DNA from 2 places in the Teichococcus aerofrigidensis genome. Region 2 is predicted to be linked to the other one. Evidence: predicted binding sites of a transcription regulator. Region 2 holds the regulator's gene; the other holds the start of a gene.
What was found. Region 2 encodes HrcA, which represses chaperone genes, less so after heat shock. Its sites were predicted from a motif close to GTTNGCACTCNCNNNNNGNGAGTGCNAAC; they were not measured.

Region 1: the regulator HrcA is predicted to act here: its motif matches at 4,393-4,421, upstream of groES (co-chaperone GroES).

The regions. Positions count from the first base shown of each region.
Region 1 covers NZ_JBSXMU010000032.1:3,188-17,710, forward strand. Annotated here, with positions in the region: gene ACVMLK_RS09310 (prolyl oligopeptidase family serine peptidase) at 1-1,777, shown strand, start outside; gene ACVMLK_RS09315 (cold-shock protein) at 1,859-2,062, opposite strand; gene groL (chaperonin GroEL) at 2,342-3,985, opposite strand; gene groES (co-chaperone GroES) at 4,037-4,327, opposite strand; gene ACVMLK_RS09330 (usg protein) at 4,609-4,884, shown strand; gene ACVMLK_RS09335 (AEC family transporter) at 4,909-5,838, opposite strand; gene gmk (guanylate kinase) at 5,841-6,470, opposite strand; gene ACVMLK_RS09345 (YicC/YloC family endoribonuclease) at 6,467-7,360, opposite strand; gene ACVMLK_RS09350 (SDR family NAD(P)-dependent oxidoreductase) at 7,400-8,188, shown strand; gene mltG (endolytic transglycosylase MltG) at 8,198-9,178, opposite strand; gene fabF (beta-ketoacyl-ACP synthase II) at 9,306-10,589, opposite strand; gene ACVMLK_RS09365 (acyl carrier protein) at 10,638-10,877, opposite strand; gene fabG (3-oxoacyl-[acyl-carrier-protein] reductase) at 11,000-11,737, opposite strand; gene fabD (ACP S-malonyltransferase) at 11,751-12,704, opposite strand; gene rpsF (30S ribosomal protein S6) at 13,071-13,544, shown strand; gene rpsR (30S ribosomal protein S18) at 13,551-13,829, shown strand; gene ACVMLK_RS09390 (DUF2232 domain-containing protein) at 13,872-14,523, shown strand, end outside.
Region 2 covers NZ_JBSXMU010000031.1:22,696-37,218, reverse strand. Annotated here, with positions in the region: partial or broken gene ACVMLK_RS09295 (tetratricopeptide repeat protein) at 1-277, shown strand, start outside; gene ACVMLK_RS09290 (DUF1194 domain-containing protein) at 392-1,120, shown strand; gene ACVMLK_RS09285 (DUF3775 domain-containing protein) at 1,172-1,588, opposite strand; gene ACVMLK_RS09280 (hypothetical protein) at 1,882-2,118, shown strand; gene typA (translational GTPase TypA) at 2,323-4,152, shown strand; gene ACVMLK_RS09270 (cupin domain-containing protein) at 4,210-4,842, opposite strand; gene ACVMLK_RS09265 (peptide ABC transporter substrate-binding protein) at 5,032-6,699, shown strand; gene ACVMLK_RS09260 (NAD(P)/FAD-dependent oxidoreductase) at 6,760-8,088, shown strand; gene hrcA (heat-inducible transcriptional repressor HrcA) at 8,099-9,199, opposite strand; gene ACVMLK_RS09250 (hypothetical protein) at 9,360-9,575, shown strand; gene ACVMLK_RS09245 (hypothetical protein) at 9,572-9,748, shown strand; gene ACVMLK_RS09240 (TrkH family potassium uptake protein) at 9,752-11,293, opposite strand; gene trkA (Trk system potassium transporter TrkA) at 11,290-12,672, opposite strand; gene ACVMLK_RS09230 (AGE family epimerase/isomerase) at 12,704-13,795, opposite strand; gene ACVMLK_RS09225 (Maf family protein) at 13,851-14,444, opposite strand; gene ACVMLK_RS09220 (pyruvate, water dikinase regulatory protein) at 14,444-14,523, opposite strand, start outside.

The DNA.
Region 1 (14,523 bases), on a different contig from region 2:
GCCGGACTGGGAGGTGCTGCTCGACCTCGACGCCCTGGCCGCCGCCGAGGGCGAGGACTGGGTCTGGCGCGGCGCCGGCACCCTGCCGGGGACGCATGACCGCGCCCTGCTGCGCCTCTCGCGCGGCGGCGGCGACGCCGTGGTGCTGCGCGAATACGATCTCGCGACCCGCGCCTTCCCGGCAGGCGGCTTCGCCCTGCCGGAAGCCAAGGGTGGTGCCGACTGGCTGGACCGCGACACGCTGCTGGTCTCCCTGGCGCTCGACGCGGCCAGCTCCACCCGCTCCGGCTATCCGCGCAGCATCCGCCTGCTGCGCCGGGGCGAGACGCCGGGCGAGGCCCGCATCCTGTTCGAGACCGGCGTGGAGTCCATGGGCGCCTGGGGCGGGGTGGAGCGCGAGGACGGGCGGGAGATCCTGGTCTTCCAGGAGCAGCTCGGCTTCTTCGACCAGGCGATCCATCTCGGCGACCGCGAGGGCCGCTCCCGCCGCATCGACCTGCCGACCGACCTGCGCCTGTCCTGGCAGCGCGGCTGGCTCGCCGCCCAGCCGCGCAAGCCCTGGACGGTGGGTGGCGTCACCCACGCCCCGGACACCGTACTGGGCGCGCGGCTGGCGGAGGTGCTGGCGGGCGAGGCCCGCTTCCGCACGCTGTTCACGCCGGCGCCGCGCCGGGCCCTGCAGGGCTTCTTCTGGTGCGCCGGCCGGCTGGTGCTCTCCGTGCTCGACGAGTTGCGCCCCGTCTTCACCCTCCTCACGCCCGGCGAGGAGGGCTGGACCTCGGCGCCCGTCACCGGCCTGCCGGATATCGGCGTGGTCGGCCTCCGCCCGCTCGACGAGCGTGAGGACGAATCCGACGGCACGCTGCTGGTCATGGCGCAGGACCCGCTCACGCCGCCCGAGATGCTGCTGACGGACATCCGCCTGACGGCGCCGGCGGTGCTGCGGCGATCCTCGCCCGCCTTCGACGCCAGCGGCCTGGCCGTTTCGCGCCACGAGGCCGTCTCGACCGATGGCGAGCGCATTCCCTATGTGCAGATCGGTCCCCGCCACCAGGAAGGCGGGGGGAGCGGCGATGCGCCGGTCCACATGACCGGCTATGGCGGCTTCCAGATCCCGCTGCTGCCCGCCTACAGCAGCACCTCCGGCCTGCTCTGGCTGGCCAAGGGCGGCACGGCGGTCATCGCCAATATCCGGGGCGGCGGCGAGTTCGGCACCGCCTGGCACGAGGCGGGGCGGCGCCAGGGCAAGATCCTCTCGCACGACGACTTCGCCGCCGTCGCCGCCGACCTGGTGCGGCGCGGCGTGACGCGGCCCGGGCGGATCGCGGCGGAGGGCGGCTCGAATGGCGGCCTGCTGATCGCCAATATGCTGACCCGCTACCCGGAACGCTTCGGCGCGCTGTTCTGCACCATCCCGCTGATCGACATGCGCCGCTACACGCGGTTGCTGGCGGGGGCGAGCTGGAAGGACGAGTATGGCGACCCCGACAGGCCCGAGGACTGGGCCTTCATGCGCCACTTCTCGGCCTATCAGGCCGCCGTGGCGGGGCGGCCCTATCCGCCGATCCTGATCGCCACCAGCCGGCGGGACGATCGCGTCCATCCCGGCCATGCGCGGAAGATGGCGGCCAGGCTCCAGTCTCTGGGCTACGAGGCGCTGTTCTACGAGCCGGCGGCCGGCGGACATGGCTATGGCAAGGACAATGGCGAGGTCGCCGCCTTCTCCGCCCTGGGCAATGCCTTCCTGCGGCGCGCCATCGGCTGGGAAACCGCCTGACGGACGAAAAAACCCGCCTCCTAGAAGGGAGAGCGGGCATGCAAGCCGGACGCGGCCTAGTTGGCCGCCTCCGCCGGGGCCTCAGAGCGGCTTCAGGTTGATCGCGGCAGCCTTGCCGCGCTCCATGGCCACGTCGTAGCTGACCTTCTGATTCTCGTTCAGGCCCTGTAGGCCCGCCTTCTGGACGGCGGTGATGTGCACGAAGACATCCTTGCCGCCATCCTGCGGGACGATGAATCCAAAGCCCTTGGTCGCGTTGAACCACTTCACGGTGCCGGTCGCCATGGCGACGCACTCCTCTCAAATGCGGCGGCAGGGCATGAGCGCCCTTGCCTGTGGCCCATCCGGTTTCACGGCTTGAAGGCGACCGGGTCTCCGGAGGCACGGCAAGGCGATCGGCAGCGGTTGGCGAGAAGAAGTGGGGCAGATCGGCACCGCCCTGTCAACGCAAACCGGCGCCGTTTCGTAACGAACGCGTTAGCCCCCGCGCATGCGAAAAGGGGCGGCCCTGCGGCCGCCCCTCCTGCTGTTCCAGCCCGGGGGCCGGACCTCGATCCCGGAGGATCAGAAGTCCATGTCGCCGCCCATGCCGCCCATGCCGCCCGGAGCGCCGGCCGGAGCCTTCTTCTCCGGACGCTCGGCGATCATCGCCTCGGTGGTGATCAGCAGGGCGGCGATGGAGGCCGCGTCCTGCAGGGCGGTGCGGACGACCTTGGTCGGGTCGATGATGCCGGCGTCGACGAGGTTCTTGTACTCGTCGAGCTGGGCGTCATAGCCGTACTCGTAGGTGCCGTCGCGCAGGACCTCACCGGCGATCACGGCGCCGTCCTTGCCGGCATTCTCGGCGATCTGCTTCAGCGGCACCTGGATGGCGCGGCGAACGATCTCGATGCCGACATGCTGGTCGTTGTTGTCGCCCTTCAGGTCGGCGAGCTTGCCGGCGGCGCGCAGCAGGGCCACGCCACCACCCGGCACGATGCCTTCCTCGACCGCGGCGCGGGTCGCGTGCAGCGCGTCGTCGACGCGGTCCTTGCGCTCCTTCACCTCGACCTCGGTGGAGCCACCGACACGGATGACGGCGACGCCACCGGCCAGCTTCGCCAGGCGCTCCTGCAGCTTCTCGCGGTCGTAGTCCGAGGTGGTCTCCTCGATCTGCGCCTTGATCTGCTCCACGCGGCCCAGGATGTCGTCCTTGGCGCCGGCGCCATCGACGATCGTGGTGTTCTCCTTCTCGATGCGGATGGTCTTGGCCTGACCCAGCATGTCGAGCGTGACGGTCTCGAGCTTGATGCCGAGATCCTCGGAGATCACCTGGCCACCGGTCAGGATCGCGATGTCCTCGAGCATCGCCTTGCGGCGGTCACCGAAGCCCGGGGCCTTCACGGCGGCGATCTTCAGGCCACCGCGCAGCTTGTTGACGACCAGGGTGGCCAGGGCCTCGCCCTCGACATCCTCGGCCACGATCACCAGCGGACGGCCGGACTGCACGACGCTCTCCAGCAGCGGCAGCATCGGCTGCAGCTGGGACAGCTTCTTCTCGTGGATCAGGATGTAGGGGTTCTCGAGCTCGGCGATCATCTTCTCCGCATTCGTGATGAAGTACGGGGAGACATAGCCGCGGTCGAACTGCATGCCCTCGACGACGTCGAGCTCGGTCTGGATGCCCTTGGCCTCCTCGACCGTGATCACGCCCTCGTTGCCGACCTTCTCCATCGCCTGGGCGATCATCTCGCCGATCTCGGACTCGCCGTTGGCGGACAGCGTGCCGACCTGGGCGACCTCACCGGAGGTGGTGATCTTCTTGGTCTTGGCCTTCAGCTCCTCGACGACGACGGCCACCGCCTTGTCGACGCCACGCTTCAGGTCCATCGGGTTCATGCCGGCGGCCACGGCCTTGGCGCCCTCGCGGACGATGGCCTGGGCCAGCACGGTCGCGGTGGTGGTGCCGTCACCGGCCAGGTCGTTCTGCTTCGAGGCCACTTCGCGCACCATCTGCGCGCCCATGTTCTCGAACTTGTCGGCCAGCTCGATTTCCTTGGCGACCGTCACACCGTCCTTGGTGATGCGCGGCGCGCCGAAGGACTTGTCGATGACGACGTTGCGGCCCTTCGGGCCCAGCGTCACCTTGACGGCATCGGCCAGGATATCGACGCCGCGCAGCATCCGCTCGCGGGCACCGGCGCCGAACTTGACGTCCTTAGCAGCCATGATTCTCTACCTCTGTTCTGATCGGTTCGTGGGAAACGGGGGTCCGCAGGCTCAGGCCGCGATCACGCCCATCAGGTCGGATTCCTTCATGATCAGGAGCTCCTCGCCGGAGATCTTGACCTCGGTGCCGGACCACTTGCCGAACAGGACACGGTCGCCGACCTTCACGTCGAGGGCGACGAGGTCACCCTTCTCGTTGCGCGCGCCGGAGCCGACGGCGACGATCTCGCCTTCCTGCGGCTTCTCCTTGGCGGTGTCGGGGATGATGATGCCCCCCGCGGTCTTCTCCTCGGCGGTCAGCCGGCGGACGACGACGCGGTCATGCAAAGGACGGAAATTCATTGGCCCTCTCCTGACGCCCTATTGTGGCGCATTCAGCGACGGTTGCCTCTCCGGCCGGCGAGCCTGTTAGCACTCACTCCCGGAGAGTGCTGACGATCTAGGGCGCTCCTCGGAGGTCGTCAAGCGTTCGGCAGCACTCTTTGTCGAAGAGTGCCAAGGCACTGAAACCAGACGGTTTTTCTTGTCATCCGCTGGTCACGCCATGGCATGCTCTCCTGGCCCGAAAGGGGAACAGAACGGCCCGAAGGCCGGGCCGGCTACCAGAACGGAGACGATCGCCCATGCTGCTGCGGGATATCGAAGGCTTCGTCCGAATCCCGGATTGGCGCCTGACCACCGCCGAGATCCTCTACCACCTGCCCGATCATCCGGGCCTGCTGCAGAGCTTCGTCTGGCAGAAGGTGGATCATGCGCCCCGCTTCCCGGAGCTCCACCGCTTCCTGGCCTTCTGGCAGCGGGAGATCCATGGTCCGCTGCACTCCGTGCGGGTAGCGTCGAGCGCCCTGACCCGGCCCGCCGAATTTCGGTACGCCGAGGGCCAGTTCAACCTGCACTGAGAAGAAAACCGGCCGATTCCCCGCTCACGTCAGGAGCAGGAGCAGCGCCGAGAGCGTCACGGTGGAGAGCAGCGTCGCGATCAACACCGTGGCGCCGGAGCGCTCGGCACCGCTCATGTAGCGCCGCGCTAGGAAGAAGGCATTGGCGCCGGTCGGCATGGCGGCGGTGAGCACCGCCACGGCCAGCGCCTCCCCCCCCAGCCCGAGCGCCAGCCCGGCACCCCAGACCAGCCCCGGCATGAAGGCCAGCTTGAGGCCGCAGCCCATCAGCGCCTCGGGCCAGTCGCGCCGGGCATTGAAGGAGAGCAGGCTGGCGCCCAGGGTGAACAGCGCCACGGGCGGCCCCGCCTGCCCCACCAGGTCGAGGAAGCGGCGCGCGGTGGCCGGCACCGGAATGCCGGCCAGCGTGACCAGCAGGCCGAGCAGCACCGCCAGCACGATCGGGTTGCGCAGCACGGCGAGCAGCGTCGGCTTCAGGATCCGCGTCATCGAGGCCTGGCTGCTGTGCGCGAGCTCGGCCACCACCGTGGCCAGCGGCAACAGGATCAGCGAATGCAGGGCCAGGATGCCCAGCAGCAGCGCCAGCCCGCTCTGGCCGAAGACCGCCAGGATGACCGGGATGCCGATCATGTTGGTATTGCCGAAGCTGCAGTTGAGGGCGAAGGAGCCGGCCTCGGAGAGCCGCAGCCGCAGCAGCCGCCACCCCAGCAGCAGGGCCAGGCCATAGGTCGTCAGACAGCCGGCGAAGAACGCCACCGCCACCACCCCGCCGCCGGAATGGGGCGAGGTGGCGCCGGCGAAGAGCAGGGCCGGCATGGCCAGCTTGAAGGCGAATTCGTTGAGGCCGCGCAGCCCTTCCTCGCTCACCCAGCGCCGCCGGGCGAAGAGATAGCCGAGGCCGATCAGGGCGAAGATCGGCCCCAGGACATGCAGCAGCATGACGGGCCCGCCCATCGTCAGGGCTTCAGCAGTTCGTCGATGAAGGCGGGCAGCCAAGGCTGGCGGCCGCGGGCGCAGCGCGCCGCATGCAGGATCGACCGCGCCTCCGCCACCGTCTCGTGGAAGTCGTTGTTCACGAGCACATGGTCGAAATCCGCCCAGTGGCTGATCTCGTCCCGCGCCGCCTGCATGCGGCGGGCGATCTCCTCCGGCGAATCCTGACCCCGCCCGTGCAGCCGGCGTTCCAGCTCCGCCAGGCTCGGCGGCAGCAGGAACAGGCTAACCACATCCGCCGGCAAAGCCGCGCGCAGCAGGCGGTGGCCCTGCCAGTCGATGTCGAAGAGCACGTCCCGCCCGGCCGCCAGCGCCTCTTCCACCGGGGCGCGCGGCGTGCCGTAGCGGCGGCCGAAGACCCGGGCCGATTCCAGCAGCGCGCCGGATGCCTCCATGGCCTCGAACTCCGCCATGCTGCGGAAGAAGTAATGGACCCCCTCCTGCTCGCCCGGGCGCGGCGCCCGCGTGGTGGCGCTGACGGAGAGGCGGAGATCCTTCTCCCGCTCCAGCAGCGCCCGGCTGACCGAGGATTTGCCGGCCCCCGAGGGCGCGGCGAGGACGAGGCAGAGGCCCCGGCGGGAGATCCGGTTCATTCGACGTTCGCCGCCTGCTCGCGCAGCCGCTCCAGCGCGGCCTTCAGGTCCAGGGCGATGCGGGTCAGCCCCAGGCTGGCCGACTTGGCCCCCAGCGTGTTCGATTCGCGGCCGAACTCCTGGGTCAGGAACTCCAGCCTGCGGCCCACCGGCCCGGGTTCCGCGAGCAGGGCGCGGGCTGCGGCCAGATGCGCGCCGAGCCGGTCCAGCTCCTCCCGCACGTCGGATTTCTGCGCCAGCAACGCCACTTCCGCCGCCAGCCGTTCCTCCGGCACCCGGCGCTCGCCTTCCAGCATCTCGGCCAGCGCCGCCCGCAGCCGGGCCCGGTGCGCTGCGGGCTGGGCGGCGGCCTCGCCCAGCGCCACCTCGCGCAGGGCGGCGATCTCGTCGAGCAGGGTGGCGAGGATGGCGGCGAGCTTCTCCCCCTCCCCCCGGCGGGCGGCCGCCAGATCGTCGAGCGCCAGGGCGAAGGCCCGGGAGAGCACGGCTCGCCGGGCCTCCTCCTCGCCCGCGGCGGGATCGGCCGCTTCGGCCCGCAGCACGCCCGGCAGGGCCAGCACCGCCTCGGCGCGCGGCGGCGGGCAGCCGGGGATGCGCGCGGCCACCGCCAGGACGAGCAGGATGGCCTGCTCCAGCGCCACCGGATCCGGCGTCAGGCGGGGCCGCTGCTCCTCCCTCTTCAGGGACAGCGTGGCGGAGATGTTGCCCCGCTTGAAGCGCACCCCCACGGCCTCGCGCAGCGGTGCCTCCAGAGGATCCAGCCCGGGCGGCAGGCGCAGGCGCAGATCCAGCCCGCGCCCGTTGACGCTGCGCAGTTCCCACACGAAACCCGTACCGTCCGGCAGGGCTCCCGACTGCCGGGCGAAGCCGGTCATCGACGAAATGGCCATGACCGGCCTTCTCTTCCCCTCCGGCACAGGATGCAAGACATGGCGCGCCGAGACTGGACGACGATCGCCATCACCGGCGCCTCCTCCGGCCTTGGCCTGGCTCTGGCCCTGGGCTGTGCCCGGCCCGGCGTGACGCTGCATCTGACGGGACGGGACGAGGCCCGCCTCGCCGGCGCGGCCAACCGCTGCCGCGCCGCCGGAGCCCAGGTGCGCGAGACCACGCTCGATGTGCGCGATGCCGGGTCGGCGGCCCGTTGGGTGGAGGGGATGGATCGGCTGGACCTGCTGGTCGCCAATGCCGGCGTCTCCGGCGGCACCGGCGGGGTGGCGGAACCGTCCGGGCAGACCCGGGCGATCTTCGCGACGAACGTCACCGGTGTGCTGAACACCGCCCTGCCCGCCCTGGACAGGATGGCGGCGCAGCCGCCGGGCGCCGACGGCATCCGCGGCCGGGTGGCGGTCATCGCCTCGGTCGCCGCTTTCGTCGCCACGCCGGGCGCCGCCGCCTACTGCGCCAGCAAGGCCGCCGTGCAGCGCTGGGCCGAGGCGCATGACGCGACCGAGCGTTACCGGGGGCTGCGCATCCACGCCGTCTGCCCGGGCTATATCCGCACCCCGATGACGGCGGTGAACGACTTCCCGATGCCCTTCCTGCTGACACCGGAGGCGGCGGCGCGGCGCGTCCTGCGGGGCATCGAGGCCGGCCGGGCGCGAATCGCCTTCCCCTGGCCGACCTATGCCATGGCCCGCCTGGCCGGCGCCCTGCCCATGGCGCTGCGCGCCGCCATCGCCGCCCGCCTGCCCGCCAAGCCGGTGGGACGAGGCTGAACAGCCGGCCTAGGGCGTGGCCCTGCGTCGCTCGATGGCGCGCCACCGGGCGACGTTGCGGTTGTGCTCCTCGAGGGTCCGGGCGAAGGCATGGCCGCCGGTGCCGTCGGCCACGAAGTAGAGGTCGTCGGTGCTGTCGGGCCGCAGCACCGCGCGCAGCGACTCGATTCCGGGGCTGGCGATCGGCCCGGGCGGCAGCCCGCGGTTGCGGTAGGTGTTGAACGGATGCTCGCGGTCCAGGTCGGCCCGGGTCAGCGCCCGGTCCAGCACGGCGCCGTCGGCCGCGGCATAGGCCACCGTCGGGTCCGATTGCAGGGGCATGTTGCGGCGGAGGCGATTGATGAAGACCGCCGCCACCCGCCCCCGCTCCTCCGGCATCCCGGTCTCCCGCTCGACGATGGAGGCCAGCACCAGCGCCTCTCGCGGGCTGGCCAGGGGAAGATCCGGGGCCCGCTCCTTCCACAACCGGTCCAGCGCCTCGCGCATGGCGGCGGCGGCACGCCGCACCACGCCGGCGCGGTTGTCGCCCCAGCTATAGGCATAGGTCTCCGGCAGCAGCTCGCCCTCGTCGATGGTCGGCAGGTCGCCATACAGGCCCTCCGCCTGCTGCAGGATCGCCGCCATCTGCCGGGCGGTCAGACCTTCCGGCAGAGTCAGACGGCGCTGCACGGGGCGCGCGGTGCGGAGCACGGCCAGCACGTCGCGCAGCGAACCCTGGGCGGGAAAGAGGAACTCGCCGGCCCGCAGCGGCCCCTCCTCCCGCGTCAGCCAGACGGCCGCGGCGAAGAGGCGCGGATCACGGATCACTCCTCGCTCGGCCAGGGTCGCGCCGATGGTCTGGACACCGCCGCCGCGTTCGACCACCACCGGCGTCGCCTGCGCCAGCGGGCCCGGCGCCGACCAGCTGCGCCAGCCCCACCAGGCCGTTCCGGCGCCGGCCACGACCAGGAGAAGAAATAGGGTCAGCAGGAACATCCAGAACTTGCGCAAGATCGGCCCTCCTCGTCGGCAAGCGGGGAAGGAGGCTGAGCCAGGGCCGCGAGCCCTTCACCCACCTGATGCTCAGATGGGGCTGGCCGGGCGGAGGGGAAGAACCTGCCGCCCGGCCGGAAGTGCCTCAGCCCGCCTTGCGGAACAGGATGCTGGCATTGGTGCCGCCGAAGCCGAAGCTGTTCGACAGCGCCACGTCGATCGGCCGCTCCTGCGGCTGCAGCGCCACCCGGTCGATCACGCTCTCCCGCGAGGGCTTGCGCAGGTTGAGGGTGGGCGGCGCCACCCCGTCCCGGATGGCGAGGATGGAGAAGACCCCTTCCACGGCGCCGGCGGCGCCGAGCAGATGCCCGATCGCCGACTTGGTGGAGGACATGGCGAGGCCACGCGCGGCCTCGCCGAAAAGCCGCTCGACCGCTTCCAGCTCCAGGTCGTCGCCCAACGGCGTCGAGGTGCCGTGGGCATTGACGTACTGGATCTGCTCCGGGGTGACGCCGGCGTCGCGCAACGCCGCCTTCATGGCCCGGAAGGCGCCTTCATGGCCCTCGGCCGGGGCGGTGATGTGATAGGCATCGCCCGACATGCCGTAGCCCAGGACCTCGGCGTAGATCTTGGCGCCGCGCTTCCTGGCGTGCTCGTACTCCTCGAGCACCAGGATACCGGCGCCCTCGCCCATGACGAAGCCGTCGCGACCTTCGTCCCAGGGGCGCGAGGCCTCCTGCGGCGTGTCGTTGTAGCCGGTCGAGAGGGCACGGGCGGCGCAGAAGCCGGCCATGCCGATATCGCTGATCGCCGCCTCGGTGCCGCCGGCGACCATGACATCGGCATCGCCCAATGCGATCAGCCGTGCCGCGTCGCCCAGCGCGTGCACGCCGGTGGCGCAGGCCGTGACCACGGCGTGGTTCGGTCCCTTGAAGCCGTATTTGATCGAGACATGGCCGGAGGCCAGGTTGATCAGCGCCGAGGGAATGAAGAAGGGCGACAGGCGGCGGGCCTTGCCGGCCCCGACCAGCAGGGCGTTCTCGGCGATGGCGGGCAGGCCGCCGATGCCGGAGCCGATCATCACGCCGGTGGCGTTCCGATCCGCCTCACCCTCGGGCATCCATCCCGAATCCTCGACCGCCTCCGTCGCCGCCACGAGGGCGAGCTGGATGAAGCGGTCCATCTTCTTCTGGTCCTTGACCGGGACCCACTCGTTGAAGTCGAGCTTTCCCTCGGTCTTGGCGCCAGCCGGAACCTCGCCGGCGATACGCGCCGGCAGGTCCTTGGCATCGAAGAGGCTGATCGGGCCGATGCCGCTCTCGCTGGCGAGCATCCGCCGCCACACATGATCGACGCCGACGCCGAGCGGGCATGCAATGCCCATCCCGGTGACGACGACGCGTCGCGGCGTCGTCAGAGAACCGAACACGCGTTATCTCCCCCAGACGTCTACTTGCGCGGCGCGGATGGAAGGCCCTCAGGCGGCCTTCTGCGCCTCGATATAGTCGATCGCGTCCTTGACGGTCGTGATCTTCTCGGCCGCGTCGTCGGGAATCTCGACGCCAAAGGCCTCCTCGAAGGCCATCACCAGCTCGACGGTGTCGAGGCTGTCGGCCCCCAGGTCGTCGATGAACGACGCCTCGGACGTGACCTTGGCTTCCTCGACGCCGAGGTGCTCGACAACGATCTTCTTCACCTTCTCGGCGGTATCGCTCATCGCCCGAGTCTCTCCTGCTTGCAGACGCTGCCGGCATTCCGGACGGGGACCGCCCCCGTCGTCGACCTGCGCGGCATTAACATGGAAGCAAGCCGGGGAACAGATTTCCCGGCCGTTCCGTTTCAGGTCATCGCCATCCCGCCGTTCACGTGCAGGGTGGCGCCGGTGACCCAGCCGGCGGCATCGGATGCCAGATAGGCAACCGCGGCCGCGATATCAGTGGCCTCGCCCATGCGGCCCAGCGGAATCCGCTCCATCAGCCGGGCCTTCTGCTGCTCGTTGAGCGCATCGGTCATCGGGGTGCGCACGAAGCCGGGCGCCACGACATTCACCGTGATGCCACGGCTGGCCACTTCCTGGGCCAGCGACTTGCTCATGCCGATCAGCCCGGCCTTGGCGGCCGCATAGTTCGCCTGGCCGGGATTGCCGGTGACGCCGACGATCGAGGCGATCGAGACGATCCGGCCCGAGCGACGCTTCATCATGCCGCGCAGCGAGGCGCGCGCCAGCCGGAACGGCGCCGCCAGATCGACCTCCAGCACGTCCGACCAGTCCTGGTCGGACATCCGCATGGCCAGGCCGTCCCGGGTGAAGCCGGCATTGTTGACCAGGATGTCGAGCCGCCCGAGCTCCGCCTCGACCTTCTCGATCAGCGCCTGCGGCGCGGCGGGGTCGGACAGATTGGCCGGCGCCACCAGCGCGCCCTCGCCCAGCTCGTCGGCCAGCTCGCGCAGCACCGCCTCACGCGTGCCCGAGAGCGCCACCTTCGCGCCCTGCGCATGGAGCGCGCGGGCGATTGCGGCGCCGATGCCGCCCGTGGCGCCGGTCACCAGCGCCACCTTTCCATCCAGTCCGAACATGCCGCTCATCGCCTCACAACGTCTTGAGGAAGGCTTCGATCTCGGCGGGCGTGCCCACCGACAGGGCCGCGGCCTCCGGCGCCAGGCGACGCATCAGGCCGGTCAGCACCTTGCCGGCGCCGATCTCGACGAATCGGTCGCAGCCCAGCTCGACCATGGTGCCCACGCATTCCCGCCAGCGCACCGTGCCGGTCACCTGCCGGACAAGCAATTCGCGGATCTCGGCCGGGTCCGTCGCCTTCGCGGCGGTGACATTGGCCACCACCGGCACCAGCGGTGGGCGCAGCTCGGCCAGGGCCAGCGCCTCGGCCATGGCGTCGGCGGCGGGCGCCATCAGGGCGGAATGGAAGGGCGCCGAGACGGGCAGCAGCATGGCACGCTTGATGCCCTCGGCCTTGGCGAGGGCGACGGCCCGCTCCACGGCGCCGCGATGGCCGGAGATCACCACCTGGCCGCCGCCATTGTCGTTGGCCGCCTCGACCACCTCGGTGCCCTCCGGCCCCTCGGCGGCGCGTTCGCAGATCGCCTGGGCCTGGGCCATCTCGGCGCCGAGCAGCGCCGCCATGGCGCCGAGGCCGGCCGGCACCGCCTTCTGCATGGCCTCGCCGCGCAGCCGCAGCAGGCGGGCGGCGGTCGGCACGTCGAGGCTCTGCGCCGCGGCGAGCGCGCTGTATTCGCCGAGCGAATGTCCGGCGACCAGGGCCACCTGCGACTTCAGGTCGAAGCCGCCCTCCTGCTCCAGCACGCGCATGACCGCCAGGCTGACGGCCATCAGCGCCGGCTGCGCGTTGGCGGTTAGGGTCAGCTCCTCGGCCGGCCCCTCGAACATCAGGCGGGAGAGGTTCTGCCGCAGCGTCTCGTCCACCGCCTCGAAGACCTCGCGGGCGGGGGCGAAGGCCTGGGCCAGCTCGCGGCCCATGCCGGGCGCCTGGCTGCCCTGGCCGGGAAAGACGAAGGCGATCGGCATGGCGGTGTCGGCTTTCCTCTGCGCTGACAGCCGGCCGGCAGGCCGGATCCGGCGACAATCCCTGTGTGGAGCCGGGCGGGGTAATGGCGCTGCCCCCCGGTGTCAACAATCGAGCGTCATCGGGATGTCATCCCGAGCCCCCCTGGGAGGGCCCTGCCCGCCCGCGCTCCCGCGATGACGGCGAAGCCCCGCGGCCACGGCATGGCCGGCGCGCCCTGTGGATAAGGCGGTTTACGCGGCGGGGCAATTATGGTTTACGCAGCGCCACCCTGCCGGGCGCGGAGGCATCGCGCCCGGCTATGCCCGTTTGCGCTCTCCGGCATGGGCCGGAGCAGGCTTGGGCTGAGACAGCCACAGGGAGATCCCATGCCGTTGTATGAGACCGTGCTGATCGCACGAAACGACCTGACGCAGCAGCAGGTCGAGGCCATCACCGACCAGGTCGCGGGCGTCGTCACCGAGGCGGGTGGCGAGGTCAAGAAGCGCGAGTACTGGGGCCTTCGGGGCCTGGCCTACCGCATCAAGAAGAACCGCAAGGGGCACTACATGCTCCTCGGCCTCGACTGCCCGGCGGCCGCCGAGCAGGAAGTGGCCCGCCAGCTCGGCCTGAATGAGGACGTGCTGCGCCACATGACGCTGCGCGTCGAGACGATCGACGAGGCGCCCTCCGCCATCCTGGCCAAGCGCGGCGACGACCGCGAGCGCGACCGCGGCTTCCGTGGCCCGCGCCCGCCGGCGGGGCGCTTCTCCTCCGGCCGCACGCGTGAGCGCAACGACGACCGTGAGGAGTATCGCGCCCGCTCGCGCGATGATTCCGAGAACACCGGCGGCGAGGAGTAATCCATCATGTCCGACACCAGCGAACCGAACATCGCCGCCCGTCGCCCCGCCGTGGGCGCCCGCCGGCCCTTCTATCGCCGCCGCAAGTCCTGCCCCTTCTCCGGCCCGAACGCGCCGAAGATCGACTACAAGGACGTGCGCCTGCTCTCCCGCTTCCTGAGCGAGCGGGGCAAGATCGTCCCGTCCCGGATCACCGCCGTGTCGGGGAAGAAGCAGCGCGAGCTGGCCAATGCCATCAAGCGCGCGCGCTTCCTGGCGCTGCTGCCCTACGTCATCAACGACTGACGGCAGCGGACGGGATTCAGGATCTCTGAGGCAGGCACAGCCGTGGCAGCGGGACACCCCCGAGGGAATTTTCCCACCGGTCTGATCGACGATCCCCGCCTGCTGGCGGGGGCGGCGGCGGGGCTCGTCTCGGCGCTGGCCACGCTCTGGGCGCTGCGCGGCCTTCCGGGAGGGCTCGGCCTGTTCTGGCTCTCTCCCCTGCCGCTCTTCCTGGCCGGGCTCGGCTTCGGCGGCATCGCCACGACCCTCGCCATTCCGGTGGGCGGCGCGGCGCTGCTGCTGGCCGGGCCGGGCTGGGTCGCCCTTCTGCTCTGGCTGGTGCTCTATGCCCTGCCGGCCTGGATGCTGGTGGCCCTCGGCCTGCGGCCCGGGCCGCGCCTCGTGCTGACGGCACCGCTGGCGCTGCTGGGCCTCTGGCCGGCCTTCGTGACCCTGGCCGCGAGCCTCGCGGCGGGGGAGCATGGCGGGCTGGAGGCGGTGCTGCACGAGGCCGTCCGCGACGGCCTGGAGCGCATGGGCGGCGGGGTGTCGGAGCCGATGGTCGAGCAGATCGTCCGCCTCATGCCCGGGGCGCTGGCGCTTTGGGTCGGGCTGGCGCTGCTGGCCAACGCGGCCGGCGCGCAGGGCTTCCTGCAGCGCCGCGGCCTGGCCCTGGCGCCGGCGCCGCGCTGGCGGTCGGGCCGGTTGCCCGGCT
Region 2 (14,523 bases):
GCGCGCCCTGTCCATCCGCTTCGACGGGCCGCTGGCCGCCGAGCTGGCGGAGCTGCGCATCGGGCAGGGCGAGCTCGACGCCGCCGCCGCCCTGCTGGCGCGGGCGCTTTCCGCCGAGCCGGAGGCGCCGCGCCTGCGCTACCTCTCGGGCCTGCTGGAGGCCCGTGCCGGCCGGTCGGAGAATGCCCGCGCCACCTGGCGCGCCCTGCTCGACCAGGCGCCGCCCGACGCGCCCTGGCGCGCCCTTGTGGAGCGGCGGCTGCAGGAGTTGCCCTAAGTACACGCCCCTGGGCACACGCGGGTGTGCACATGAAAGAATTGCGCCACCCCCCCGCCTCTCGGCTTTGCTGTGCGGGAACAGGTGGGAGGCGGAAGGATGTGGCGGCGTTCCTTGCTGACGGCTGGGCTGACGGCGGGCGGCGTCGCGGCGGCCTCGACCCTCTGGCCGGGACATCCGCGCGCCGCGGAGGCGGTGGATGTGCTGCTGGTGCTGGCGGTCGATGTCTCCCGCTCGGTCGATGAGGACGAGGCCAAGCTGCAGCGCGAGGGCTATCGCGCGGCGATGACCGATCCGCGCCTGCTGGAGGCGATCCAGGGCGGTGCCATCGGGGCCATCGCCCTGACCTACGTGGAATGGGCCGGCATCGAATACCAGCGGCAGCTCCTGCCCTGGATGCGCGTCGGCTCCCAGGCCGAGGCCTGGCGCTGGGGCGAGGCGCTGGCCGAGGCGCCGCGCACCTCGCTGTCCTGGACCTCGATCTCGGGCGCCATCGGCTTCGGCGCCCGGCTGCTCGCCGAGGCCCCCTTCGAGGCCACGCGCCGGGTGATCGACGTCTCGGGGGACGGGGTGAACAATTCCGGCCCGCCGGTGGAGCAGGCGCGCGATGCCGCCGTCGCCCAGGGCATCGTCGTCAACGGCCTGCCGATCATCAACGACCGGCCGAGCTTCGGACGGCGCCCGCTGGTGCCGCTCGACCAGTACTATGCCGAGGCGGTGATCGGCGGGGAGGGCGCCTTCCTGGTGGCGGCGGAGGATTTCGACAGCTTCGGCCTGGCGGTGCGCCGCAAGCTGATCCGCGAGATCGCCGGGCATGGCGGGCCGCGCCGGGACTACGCCTGAGGAAACTGAGCCTCGGGATGGGGCCGGAAGCCGGCCGGCCCCGCTCCCGCCTCAGCGCTCGACCTCCTCGACCGAGATGCCGAAGGCGGCCAGCCCCTCGGAGATCAGGTCGCCGGCCATGTCCATGCCGAGCAGATAGGCGGCGGTGTCGGTACCCGCGCCCCGCTCCTTCGCCATGCGAAGCGCCTCCTCCCACTCCTCCGGCTCGTAGTCGCCCCGCCCGGTCCAGGCCAGCGCCACCAGGGCCGCCTGCTCATCCTCGTTCAGCTCCTCGATGAAGGCGGTGAGGGTGTCCTCGTCGAAATCCTCCTCACCCTCCTCGGGCTCCTCATCCTCCGGATCGATGGCGTCCTCGCCTTCCTCCTCCTCCTGGATGGCGCGGATATGATCCACCACCGTGGCGACGGTCTCCAGGCTGATGCCCAGATCGAACTCCGCCTCGTCGTCATCGCGGGGGGTGTCGCTCATCGAGTCCTCCTCTGCGTTCGCCCTTGGTGCGGTCCGGCGCATCCCTGGCGCATCCCGGGCATCAGGCTAACGGCAACGCGAAAGCCCAGGGAGAACCCTCCGGTTGCCAAAAAATTTTTGTGTTGCTTCAGCGCCACAATTGCGGCGCAACGAGCGAAATGAGCCGGCGTTGATACCGCATGTCCAGAACCTTGCTTATCCCCCTCATGGCAGCGGTTCTTCTCGGAGCAGGATCCCAGGCTCTGGAGGCCCCCGCCTCGCCTGATACCGCAGTGCCGAAGGCGCCCTTGCGCATGGTTTCCGTACAGGGTGGCCTGGCCCATTCACCCGGCTGCGCGGAGGATTCGCCCCTCTTCCGCTCCATGATGCCGCAGCAGATCGCCGACCGCCCCGCCGGAGCGCAGGGTCCGGAGGACGAGGCCGCGCCGCCGGAGCCGGCCATGCGGCAGGCGCTGCATCTCTGCGTCGTCGAGCGATTCGATCCGCTGAAGCCCTTCGGCGGCGCCCGCCGGGCCCTGCACCGCACCTGAGCGGCCAGAGCGCGGCCGTGGAAGCAGGAATGCGCCCGTCGCGGGTGAAGGATGCGCGAAAAGCTCGCTTTTTTCCGCCGGGCATCCTATCTGTGCGCCGCAACAAGCCGCCAGGCCCGCCCTGCCCGACCCCGCCACATTGATGCTGGCCGAGGGGATTCGGGCCGCGTGCGCAGGCGGCGCAGCCTCGGGACTGCCCGCCTTATGGAACTGCGCAACGTCGCCATCATCGCCCACGTCGACCATGGCAAGACCACTCTTGTCGACAATCTGCTGAAGCAGGCCGGCGCCTTCCGTGCCAACCAGGCCGTCGCCGAACGCGCCATGGATCGCAACGACCTGGAGCGTGAGCGCGGCATCACCATTCTCGCCAAGTCCACCGCCGTCGAGTGGAAGGGCGTCAAGATCAACATCGTCGACACGCCCGGCCACGCCGATTTCGGCGGCGAGGTGGAGCGCATCCTCTCAATGGTCGATGGCGCCATCGTGCTCTGCGACGCGGCCGAGGGCCCGCTGCCGCAGACCAAGTTCGTGCTGACCAAGGCGCTGGCCCGCGGCCTGAAGCCGATCGTCGTCATCAACAAGGTCGACCGCCAGGACGCCCGCGCGGACGAGGTGCTGAACGAGGTGTTCGACCTCTTCGCGGCCCTTGGCGCCAATGACGAGCAGCTCGACTTCCACACCCTCTTCGCCTCCGGCCGCCAGGGCTGGGCCGACACGACGCTCGACGGTCCGCGCAAGGACCTGTCGCCGATGTTCGACCTGATCCTGAGCCACGTGCCGGCGCCGACGGTCGATCTCGACGCGCCCTTCGCGATGAACGCGACCATCCTGGAGGCCGACAACTTCCTCGGCCGCGTGCTGACCGGCCGCATCGAGCAGGGCGTGGCGCGCACCAACATGCCGGTGCGCGTGCTGCGCCAGGACGGCACGGTGGTCGAGACCGGCCGCCTGACCAAGCTGATGACCTTCTCCGGCCTCGACCGCGTTCCGGTCGACGAGGTGCAGGCGGGCGACATCTGCGCCATCGCCGGCCTGTCGGACGCGACCATCCCCGACACCATCGCCTCGCCCGAGGTGGCGGCCCCGCTGCCGGCCATCCCGATCGATCCGCCGACCCTGTCCATGACCTTCCGCATCAATGACGGCCCGCTCGGCGGCCGCGAGGGCAAGAAGGTCACCTCCCGCCAGATCCGCGACCGTCTCTTCAAGGAGACCGAGGGCAATGTCGCGATCCGCGTGAAGGACAGCGAGGAGGCCGACAGCTTCGAGGTCTCCGGCCGTGGCGAGCTGCAGCTCGGCGTGCTGATCGAGCAGATGCGCCGCGAGGGCTTCGAGCTGACCATCGGCCGCCCGCGCGTGCTGACGCGCGAGAACCCCGAGACCGGCGAGCGCGAGGAGCCCTTCGAGGAAGCCGTCATCGACGTGGACGAGGAGTTCTCCGGCGTCGTCGTCGAGAAGATGTCGCTGCGCAAGGGCATGATGCAGGACATGCGGCCCTCCGGCGGCGGCAAGGTGCGGCTGGTGTTCCACATCCCGTCCCGCGGCCTGATCGGCTACCACGGCGAGTTCATGACCGACACGCGCGGCACCGGCATGATGAACCGCCTGTTCCTGGGCTACCAGCCCTGGGCCGGGCCGATCGAGGGCCGCATCAAGGGCAGCCTGATCTCCAACTCCGACGGCGAGGCGGTGCAGTACGCGCTGTTCTCCCTGCAGGAGCGCGGCACCCTGTTCGTGGACCCCGGCGCCAAGGTCTATACCGGCCTGATCCTCGGTGAGCATTCGCGCGAGAACGACCTCGACGTGAATCCCATCAAGGAAAAGAAGCTGACCAACGTCCGCGCCGCCGGCAAGGACGAGGCCCTGCTGCTGACGCCGCCGCGCCGGATGAGCCTGGAGCAGGCCATCGCCTATATCGAGGATGACGAGCTGGTGGAGGTGACGCCCTCGGCCATCCGGCTCCGCAAGCGCTACCTCGACCCGCATGAGCGCAAGAAGAACGCCCGCCGCGCCGAGAGCGAGGCGGCCTGAGACCAGGGGGCGGACCCATAGGGGGCGGACCGGGACACCGGCCCGCCCCTTTCGCCGTCAGGGGGGCGGATCAGCCGGCGGGTCGCTCCGCAGCGTGATCCAGACCACCCGCGCCGGCACCTCCCCCGGATTGTCGAACATGTGCGGCACGGCGCTCGGGAAGCGGAAGGTGTCGCCCGCCTCCAGCAGATGCGCCTCCTGCTCCAGCCACAGGCGGAGCGTGCCGGAGAGGACGTAGCCGGCCTTCTCGCCCTGGTGGCGGAAGAAGTCGGCGCCCGAGGAGCCGCCCGGGCTCAGCGTCAGCTCGTAGATCTCCATCTGCCCCGGCCCGCTCGGCGCCAGCGCCTCCTTCAGCACGCCGCTCGGCGTCAGGCGCAGCACGCGGCGCTGGCCCCGGCGCACGATGTAGCGGCCGGGCGCCGCCGCCGCCGGGCGCTCCTCGAAGAAGAAGGACACCGGCACCTGCAGCGCCAGGCTCAGCATCCTGAGGCTGCGCACCGAGGGCGTGGCCAGGCCGCGCTCGAGCTGGCTGATCATCCCGGCTGAAAGCCCGGTACGCCGCCCCAGTTCCTGGATCGACAGCCCGCGGCGCTGGCGCAGCAGCCGCACCGCCTCGCCGAGGCGGCGGTCGCTGGCCGCCTCCTCCTCCGGCTGGTGAAGGGGAACGGGCGCTTCGGGTCCGGCTTTCACGGGGCCTGTCCTCCCTGCCGCGGATCGGGGCGATTGACAGCCAGCTTCGATGAGGCTGAACATCGGCGCAACAATTATGACCACGGTGAACAGGCCGGGGCCGCCGGGAGACACCGGCACGGGGATGCAGTTGCGGCGTGACGACCCCTCCGGGCAGGAGCCACGGTCGGTCGAACGGGAGACGTGGCCATGAGCGACTTCGATGCCGGCGCGCGCTGGCGGCAGATCCTGGGCCCGAGCCGTCGGGGCCTCTTCGCCATCGGGGCCACGGCGGCGGCCGGGCTCGTGGCGCGGCCGGCGGGGGCGCAGCCGAAACCGCCCGCCAAGCCCAGGGGGCAGGTGGTGGTCGGCCTGTCGCAGGAGCCCACCGTCTTCCACCCGCTGATGCCGGGCATCGAGGTGGACCAGGGCGTCTGGTGGAACCTGTTCAGCACGCTCTGGTTCATCGACCCGGACGGCACCTTCGTCCCCGACCTCGCCGCCGAGATCCCGACCCAGCGGAACGGCGGCATCTCCGCCGACGGCCTGCTCTGGACCATCAAGCTGCGGCGCGACGCCAAATGGCATGACGGCACGCCCTTCACCGCCGAGGACGTGAAGTTCACGCTGGAGCTGATCAACAACCCCGATTTCCGCGTCCGCAATCGCGTCGGCCACAGCCTGGTCAAGGACATCCGCGTGGAGGCGCCGGACCGCATCCAGTGGCGGATGGAAACGGCCTACGCGCCCTATCTCTCCATCCTCTCGCTGACCTTCATGGTGCCGAAGCACCTTCTGGCCGGAGTCGCGGACCCCAACCTCTCGCCCTTCAACCACGCCCCGGTCGGCACCGGCCCGTTCCGCTGGGGCAGCCGCGCGGCGGGTGACAACGTCACACTGCTGGCCAACCCGGCCTATCACGGCAGCGGCCCGCATCTCGAGCGGGCGGTCTTCAAGTACATCCCCGACCTGACGGTGCTGTACACGCAGTTCCGCACCGGCCAGGTGGACTATACCGGCATCGCCGGCATCAGCCCGAACTTCGCCGATGAGGCGAAGGGGCTGCGCGGGCGGAAGGTCCACGTCAATCCGACGGCCTCGGTCGAGAGCATCGCGCCCAATCTCGAATCCGGCCCCTGGGCGGACAAGGCGGTGCGCGAGGCGCTCTACCTCGGCATGAACAAGCAGGCGCTGATCGAGGCGCTGTACTACGGCCTGCCGACGCCCACGGAATCCTTCCTGCCCAACCAGTCCTGGGCGATCGAGAAGGACCTGCCGAAGCACGAGTACAATCCCGGCAAGGCCAACGCGCTGCTCGACGCCGCCGGCTGGAAGCGGGGCGCGCGCGGCATCCGCGAGAAGGGCGGGCAGCGGCTGGAGATCGCCAATTCCACCACCACCGGCAATCCGATCCGCGAGCAGGCGCAGCAGTTGCTGATGCAGGACTGGCAGGCGGTCGGCGCCGCCATGAGGATCCAAAACATGCCCGCCGCCGTCATCTGGGGCGAGTTCTGGCAGCAGTCGAAGTTCAGCTCGGTGATGGTCGCCGTGAACTACCAGCTGGGCGGCGATCCGGACGTGACGCCGCGCTTCAGCAGCAAGGCGATCGGCGCCAAGGGCGGGCGCGGGCAGAACAACATCCAGTTCCAGAACGCCGAGGTGGACCGCCTGCTGGCGGAAGGCGCGACGGAGTTCGACCAGGACCGGCGCAAGGCGATCTACGGCCGCATCCAGCGGATCATCCGCGAGGAGCTGGCGATCCTGCCGATCTTCCAGCAGGCCCTGGTCGAGGGCACGAAGGAAGGGCTGAACGGCTTCCGGCCGAACATCAACACCTCCTCCAACTGCTGGAACATCCGCGACTGGTACTGGTCCTGACGACCACGCGCCGCGCCGCCCACCGACCTTCCACCACGACCAGCCTCCAGGAGCCCGTCCATGTCGCCTCCCGTCGATCGCATCGCCGGCGATGAACGCCTGCCCGCGCAGGCCGATGTCGTCGTCATCGGCGGCGGCATCATCGGCGTCTCCGCCGCCTACGCCCTGGCGCAGAAGGGGCATTCGGTGGCGCTGATCGAGAAGGGCCATGTCGGCGGCGAGCAGTCGAGCCGGAACTGGGGCTGGTGCCGCCAGCAGGGCCGCGACCGCCACGAGATCCCGCTGGCGCGCGAGAGCCTCGCCATCTGGGGCCGCCTGCACGAGGAGATCAACGCCGATCTCGGCTTCCGCCGCCGCGGCGTCATGTGGGTGACGAAGGACCCGGCCGAGCTCGCCTCCTGGGAGCGCTGGGCGAACATGGCGCGCGAGATGCAGGTGCACAGCCACATGCTGAGCGCGGCGGAGGTGAAGGAGCGCCTGCCGGACAGCCAGGCGGGCTGGGTCGGCGGCATGGAGACGCCGAGCGACGGCCGCGCCGAGCCCTCCATGGCGGCGCCGGCGCTGGCCGCCGGGGCGCGGCGGCTCGGCGTGAAGCTGTTCCAGAACTGCGCGGCGCGGGGCCTCGAGACCCAGGGCGGGTCGGTGAGCGGGGTGGTGACGGAGAAGGGCACCATCCGCACGAGCGCCGTGCTGCTGGCCGGCGGCGCCTGGTCCACCCTGTTCTGCCGCCGCCACGGCATCGCCCTGCCGCAGCTGATGGTGAACGGCACCGCCTTCCGCACCACCACGGGCGAGATGCTGCTGGCCGGGGCGCTCGGCACGCCGGGGCACTGCATGCGGCGGCGGGAGGATGGCGGCTACACCGTCGCCTTCCGGGGGCGCGGCACGGTGCACATCACGCCGGACAGCCTGCGCTATGGCCGGCAGTTCTGGCCCACCTTCGTGCAGCGGCGGGCCAAGCTGAAGCTGACGCTGGGTCGGCCCTTCTTCCAGGCCCTCCTCGCCGGCGCCCGCTGGTCGATGAACGAGGTGACGCCCTTCGAGAAGACCCGCGTGCTCGATCCGGCGCCGGACATGACGCTGGTGGAGCAGGCGCTGGCCTCGCTGAAGGCCGACCTGCCGAGCCTCGGCGAGCTGGAATGCGCCGAGGCCTGGGGCGGCACCATCGATTCGACCCCCGACGCGGTGCCGGTGATCTCGGCGGTGGACGGGCTGCGCGGCTTCTTCCTGGCCACCGGCTTCAGCGGCCACGGCTTCGGCATCGGCCCGGCGGCGGGGCGGCTGGCGGCAGACCTGGTGGCCGGGGACGCGCCGATCGTCGATCCCACGCCCTATCGCTACAGCCGGCTGGTGGACGGCACCCCCCTGGCGCCGGCCGGAGCACTCTGAGTCGGGGCGGTCAGCCCAGCAGCTGCCCGATCACCCGCGCGGTATAGTCCACCACCGGGATCACCCGGCGATAGTTGATCCGCGTCGGGCCGATGACGCCGATGGCGCCGACGATCTGCTCCTTGCCGTCGCGGAAGGGCGCCACGACCATCGACAGCCCGGCGCTGCTGAACAGCCCCGATTCGGCGCCGATGAAGATCTGCACGCCCTCGCCGCGCTGCGCCAGCTCGAGCAGGCGCAGCATGGTCTCCTGCGCCTCCAGCCGCTCGAACAGCGCCTGGATCTCCTGCACGCGGGCAATCTGGTCGAGGTTCTCCAGCAGCTTCGCCTGGCCCCGCAGGATCAGCGAGCCGCCGCCGCCGCCGGCCCAGGTGGCCAGCCCGGACTCGATCATCTGCTGCGTCAGCGCGTCGAGCGCCGTGCGGTTGGCCTGGATCTCGTCCGCCACCGTGGCGCGCGTCTCCTCCAGCGTGCGGCCGGAGAGGCGGGCATTGATGAAGTTGCTGGCCTCGCTGAAGGCGCTGGGGGGCAGGCCGGGCGGCACCTCGATGACGCGGTTCTCCACCTGGCCATGCGCGTTCACCAGCACCACCAGCGCCCGCCCGGGCGAGAGGGCGACGAACTCGATATGCTTGACCGCCGCCTCGGTCTTGGGCGCCACCACCAGCCCTGCGGCGCCGGCGAGGCCCGAGAGCATCTGCCCGGCCTCGGACAGCGTCTCCTCCATGCTGCGGCCCGAAGCGGCGCAGCGCGCGGCGATGGCGTCGCGGTCCTCCTCCGAAAGGTCGCCGAATTCCAGCAGGCCGTCCACGAAGAGGCGCAAGCCACGCTCGGTGGGCAGGCGGCCGGCGGAGGTGTGCGGCGCGAAGAGCAGCCCGGCCTCCTCCAGATCCGCCATGGCGTTGCGGATGGTCGCCGGCGAGAGGGTCAGCGGCAGCCGGCGCGAGAGGGTGCGCGAGCCCACCGGCTCTCCCGTCTCCACATAGAGCTCGACGATCTGGCGCAGGATCGCCGCGCCGCGGCTGTCGAGTCCCGCCGCGCCGGCGGCCTTGCGGCCGGACGAGAAGAACGACGAAGCGGATCCCCTGGCCAAGTTCCTCGTATCCTTCATCGGGACAGCTCTTTTTGCCTCCCTCTCAAGCAGGCGTGAAGCCCCGTGGCGCCGACGCGGCGCCATCCTGTCATGCGCCGACACATCATGGCCACGAAGCCGTTGCATCCTCCCTGTAATTCGGAGTGCCGCAGGGCGCGGACAAGCGCAGGAGGGCATCATGACGGATATGACCGGTTCCCGGATCTGGCCCCTGGCCCTGCTCGGCTGGCTCGCCGCCGTCCCCGCCGCCACACGCTCCGGCGAGGCGGCCGGCGCCGCGCCGCAGGAGACCCGGACCGCCCCGAGGATGGAACAGAACCGCGCCGCGCCGCTGTCGCGCTACAGCGATTCGGGCACCGGCCCGGCCGCGCCGCGCCAGGAGCGGAAGGGATGAACAACCCGGTGATGAACGGCTTCCTGGCCGCGCTGCTGCTGTTCGGCCTGGGCGCCGGTGCCGCCGGCCTGCTGCTCGACCGCGCCTCGCGCCACCCGGCGGCGGCCACGGCGCTGCTGGCCCTGCTGCTGATCGGCCTGTCCTGGGGCGGCACGGTGATGCTCAGCGAATGAGCCTCAGCCGCGCCAGAAGCGCGGCATGAACAGGATCAGCACGGTGAAGAGCTCGAGCCGGCCCAGCAGCATGGCGAAGCAGAGCAGCCACTTGGCGCCGTCCGGCAGGTTGCCGAAATGCCCGGCCGGCCCGATCACCGGACCAAGCCCCGCGCCGACATTTGAGAGCATGCTGACGGCCGCGCTGGCGCTGGTCAGGAAATCCAGCTCCATCGCCATCAGCAGGATGGTCAGCACGCCGTAGCAGATGAAGTAGAGGGTGAAGAACACCACCACCGAGCCGATCACGTCATCCGGCAGCGGCTTGCCGTCATAGAGGCGGGGAAAGACGCCGCGGGGATAGAGCAGGCGCAGGAACTGGCCGCGCAGCATGACCGCCATCACCTGCAGGCGGAAGATCTTCATGCCGCCGGTGGTGGAGCCGGTGCAGCCGCCGACGAACATCAGGCCGAACACCAGCCCCACCACCCCGCCGCCCCATTGCGTGTAATCGGCCGAGGCGAAGCCGGTGGTGGTGACGATGGAGACCGTGGCGAGGGCCGCGTGCTGCAGCGCTTCCCAGACCCCGTAGGTGCCGCGCAGCACCAGCCAGAGCGTCAGCCCGGCGGTGACCGTTGCGACCAGCCCGAGCAGCGCGCGCACCTGGCTGTCGCGCAGGATGGCCCAGTCCCGCCGCACGAGGCGGACATAGAGGACGAAGGGCAGCGCGCCGGCCAGCATGCCGGCGATGGCGATCCAGTGCACCGCGGGATTGTCCCAGCGGGCGAGCGACTGGTCGGAGGTGGAGAAGCCGGCGGTCGAGATGGTGGTGAGCGCATGCGCGGCGGCGTCCAGCGCGTCCATCCCGGCCAGCGCGTAGGCGAGGCCGCAGAGCACGGTCAGCGCCAGATAGGTCAGGACGATGGCCAATGCGATCTGCCGCACGCGCGGCATGACCTTCTCCGAGCGGTCGGAGCTTTCGGTGCGGAAGAGCTGCATGCCGCCGACGCCGAGGGTCGGCAGGATGGCCAGCGCGGTGGCGATGATGCCGATGCCACCCAGCCATTGCAGCAGGGCGCGCCAGAGCAGGATGCCCGGTGGCGCCTCGTCCAGCCCGCTGACCGCCGTGGAGCCTGTGGTGGTCAGGCCGGAGACGGATTCGAAGACCGCGTTTGTCAGGTTGCCGCCAAGGCCCGGATGCTGCGACAGCAGGAAGGGCACGGCGGCGAAGGCGCAGATGGCGAGCCAGCTCAGCGGCGTCAGCACGAAGGCCTGGCGCAGGTTCAGCCCGGCCTGCAGCTCGCAGCGGGTCAGGCGTTGCAGCAGCCCGCCGGCCAGCGCGGTGCCGAGGGCCGAGGCGGCGAAGGGCCGCCAGTCGGGATGGCCCTGCGACAGGTCGAGCAGGGCCGGCAGCAGCATGAAGCCGCCCAGCACCAGCAGCATGCGCGCGATGAGCTGCAGCACCGGGCGCAGCGGAGGCGGCGCCCAGTGGCCACCCGCCGCAGGGGTCGCCGCCGGGCCGGATCGGGCGCCGCCGGGCGGCGGACGCGCCGTGGCGTCGCTCACGCGCCCTGGCCCGGGGCGCTGCCCGGCAGGGCGATCAGCGCCTCCGCCGCCTCGCGCGCCGTATAGGCCATGACGGCGATGATGTCGTCGCCGGGCGCCACGGTGGTGGCCGCGTCCGGGATGAAGGCCCGGCCGTCCCGCACCACGGCGCCGATCAGCATGCCCGCGGGCACGCCCACCTCCCCCAGCGGCGCCGAGACGAGGCGCGAGCCGGCCAGCGCGCGCGCCTCGATCACCTCGCCGAAATCGCCGCGCAGCTGGTAGATCTGCGCCACGGCGCCGCGCCGCACATGGCGCAGGATGGAGGAGATGGTGATGCTGCTCGGGCTCACCACTGCGTCGATGCCGAGGGAATCCACCACCGGGGCGTAGGAGGCCTTGTTCACCAGGGTGATCACCCGGCCGCAGCCGGCCCGCTTGGCCAGGACGGACACGAAGATGTTCGTCTCGTCGTCGTTGGTGACGGCGACCAGGGTATCGACCTCGGCGATATTGGCCTCCTCGAGCAGTTCGCGGTCCAGCGCATCGCCCTGCAGCACCACGGTCCCGCTGCCGAGCGTCTCGGCGATGTGGGCGGCGCGTTCCGCCCCGTGCTCGATCACCTTGAGCGAGACCAGCGCGTCGCGCTTCAGCATCCGCGCCAGATGCAGGCCGACATTGCCGCCGCCGACGATGACGACCCGGCGCGCCGCCTGCTCCCGGTGGCCGAACACCGCCATCACGCTGTCGACATGCTCGGGCTGGGCGATGACATAGACATCGTCGCCGCAGGCCACCTGATCCTCGGGGCCCGGCACGAAGGCCCGGCCCTCCCGGACCAGGGCGACGACGACATAGCCCCGGCCCTCCGCCGCCTGCCGCAGCTGGCCCAGCCGGGCGCCGGCGATGCCGCAGCTGGCATCGTCGCAATGGATGCCGAGCAGCTGCACCTTCCCGTCGGCGAGCGGCACCATGTCGAAGGCGCCCGGCGTGCGCAGGCGGCGGGCGACACCGCGCGCCACCTCCACCTCCGGCGAGATCACCACATCGACCGGCGGCGGCCTGGCCTCGCGCCAGATCGGCTCCAGATAGCCATGATGGCGCAGCCGGGCGATGCGACGTTTCACATGGAACAGTGCATGGGCGACCTGGCAGGCCACCATGTTCACCTCGTCCGAGCGGGTGACGGCGATCAGCAGGTCGGCCTCCCGCGCCCCGGCGCGGCGCAGCGCCTCGGGATGCGAGGCGAAACCCACCATCCCCCGCACGTCATAGCTCTCGTCCGCCCGCCGCGCCGCCTCGGCCGAGGCATCGATGACGGTGACGTCATTGCCCTCCATCGCCAGATGCCGGGCGATGGTGGTGCCGACCTGCCCGGCGCCGCAGATGATGACCTTCATGACCACCGCGCTCCCGCCTGCGCTTCTGCTCTCAAGGCCGCGCGTCGCCGCCGGGTTGCGCGATGAAGGCGATGCCGCAGCTCAGATGGTAGAGGCTGCTGGCCGGGGCGGGCTCCGGACTCATGCCGCCTTCCGCCAGCCGGCGTTCATGCCAGAGCCCGTCGGGCCGCAGATAGGTGGCGAGCACCCGCCGTGCCTCCGCCTGCTCGGCCGGGTCGCCGCCCAGCGCGGCGGATTTCAGCCGCTCGGTCTGCGGCCAGAGGCGGGCGCCGCCGGCGATCACCCGCCCATCGCTCCAGACCGCGTCGCGCAGGGCGCCGGTGGCCGGGTCGCGGCCATGCGCGGCCAGGAAGCGGCGCAGCGCCGCGACCGCGCCGGCGGGAGCGGGCCGGCCGGACAGCCGTGCCTGCCAGTCGAGCAGCCAGAGCCATTCGCTGTGGTGCCCCGGCTCCGCGCGGTGCGGCGATTCCAGCGGGCGGAGGTCGTCGTCGTAGAACTCCGCCAGGCAGCCATCCGGCAGGAAGCGGGCCAGGAAGAGGTTCAGCAGCGCCTCCGCGCCGCGCAGGAAGCGGACCTCGCCGAAGGCCTCGGCGGCGGCGAGGCGCGCCTCCAGCAGATGCATGTGCGGATTCTGCCGCCGGGGCAGGGCGGGAGGGAGGGATTCCAGATAGCCGCCCGAGGCATGCGCCAGCCGCTGCTCGATGAAGTCGTCCAGCGCCAGCGCCTCGCGCCGGAGCGGCTCCGGCGGCGCCACGCGGCTGGCGGCCGCCAGCGCCAACAGCACGAAGGCGTGGTCGTAGAGGTCGCGCCGGCTATCGATGACGCGGCCATCCAGCGCGAAGCGCCAGGCATAGCCGCCGTCCGGATGGGCGGCGGTGCGGCGCAGGAAGTCGAGGCCGAGTTCCACGGCCTCGTCCGCACGTGGCAGGCCATGCCGCCGCGCCAGGGCGAAACTGTAGATCTGACGCGCCGCCACCCGCAGGCGGCGGAAGGTGGCCGTGCAGGCATGGTCGTCCAGGGTGAGGCTCTCGTGGAAGGCACGCGCGCGCCAGTCGATGCCGCGCTCCAGCCAGAGCGGCCATGCCCGTCGGCTCAGCCAGAGCCAGAGATCCTCACCTTCCACAGGCCCGGCCGTTAACCCGGCCACCCGGCCGGCGTCCAGGGGCCGCCGGGGCGCCTCATTCAGGCAGCGCGCCGTGCTGCCGCAGGAAGCCCAGCAGGGGCAGCAGCGGCAGGCCGAGGATGGCGCTGTGCTCGCCCTCGACCCTGTCGAAGAGCTGGATGCCCGGCCCCTCCAGCCGGTAGGCGCCCACCGAATGCAGCACCGCCTCGCCCTCCAGCGCCAGGTAGCGGTCGAGGAAGGCCTCGGTGAAGGGGCGCATGGCGAGCCGCGGCGCCGCCACATGCTGCCAGACGCGCCGGCCGTGCCGCCAGGCCACCAGCGCCGTGTGCAGCACATGGGTCCGGCCCCGCAGCGCCAGGAGCTGGGCACGCGCCGCGGCCATGTCCGCCGGCTTGTCGTACCAGTCGTCGCCGCAGACCAGGAGCTGGTCCGCGCCCAGCACCAGCGCCTCCGGCTCGCGCCGGGCGATGCGCCCGGCCTTGGCCTCGGCCAGCAGGAGCGCGGCCTCCGCCGGCGGGATGCCCTCGGCCCGCGCGGCCTCCTTCAGCGCCGCCTCGTCCACCCGGGCGGGGTGCGCCTCGAAGGCCAGCCCGGCCCCGCGCAGCAACGCCGCGCGGGTGGCGGAGGAGGAGGCCAGCAACAGGCGGATCACGCGCCGATATCCGCCGGCTTCGGGGGCGGCGCCTGGTTGCGGCGGGTGTGCCACGCCTCCATGAGCTGCAGCACGG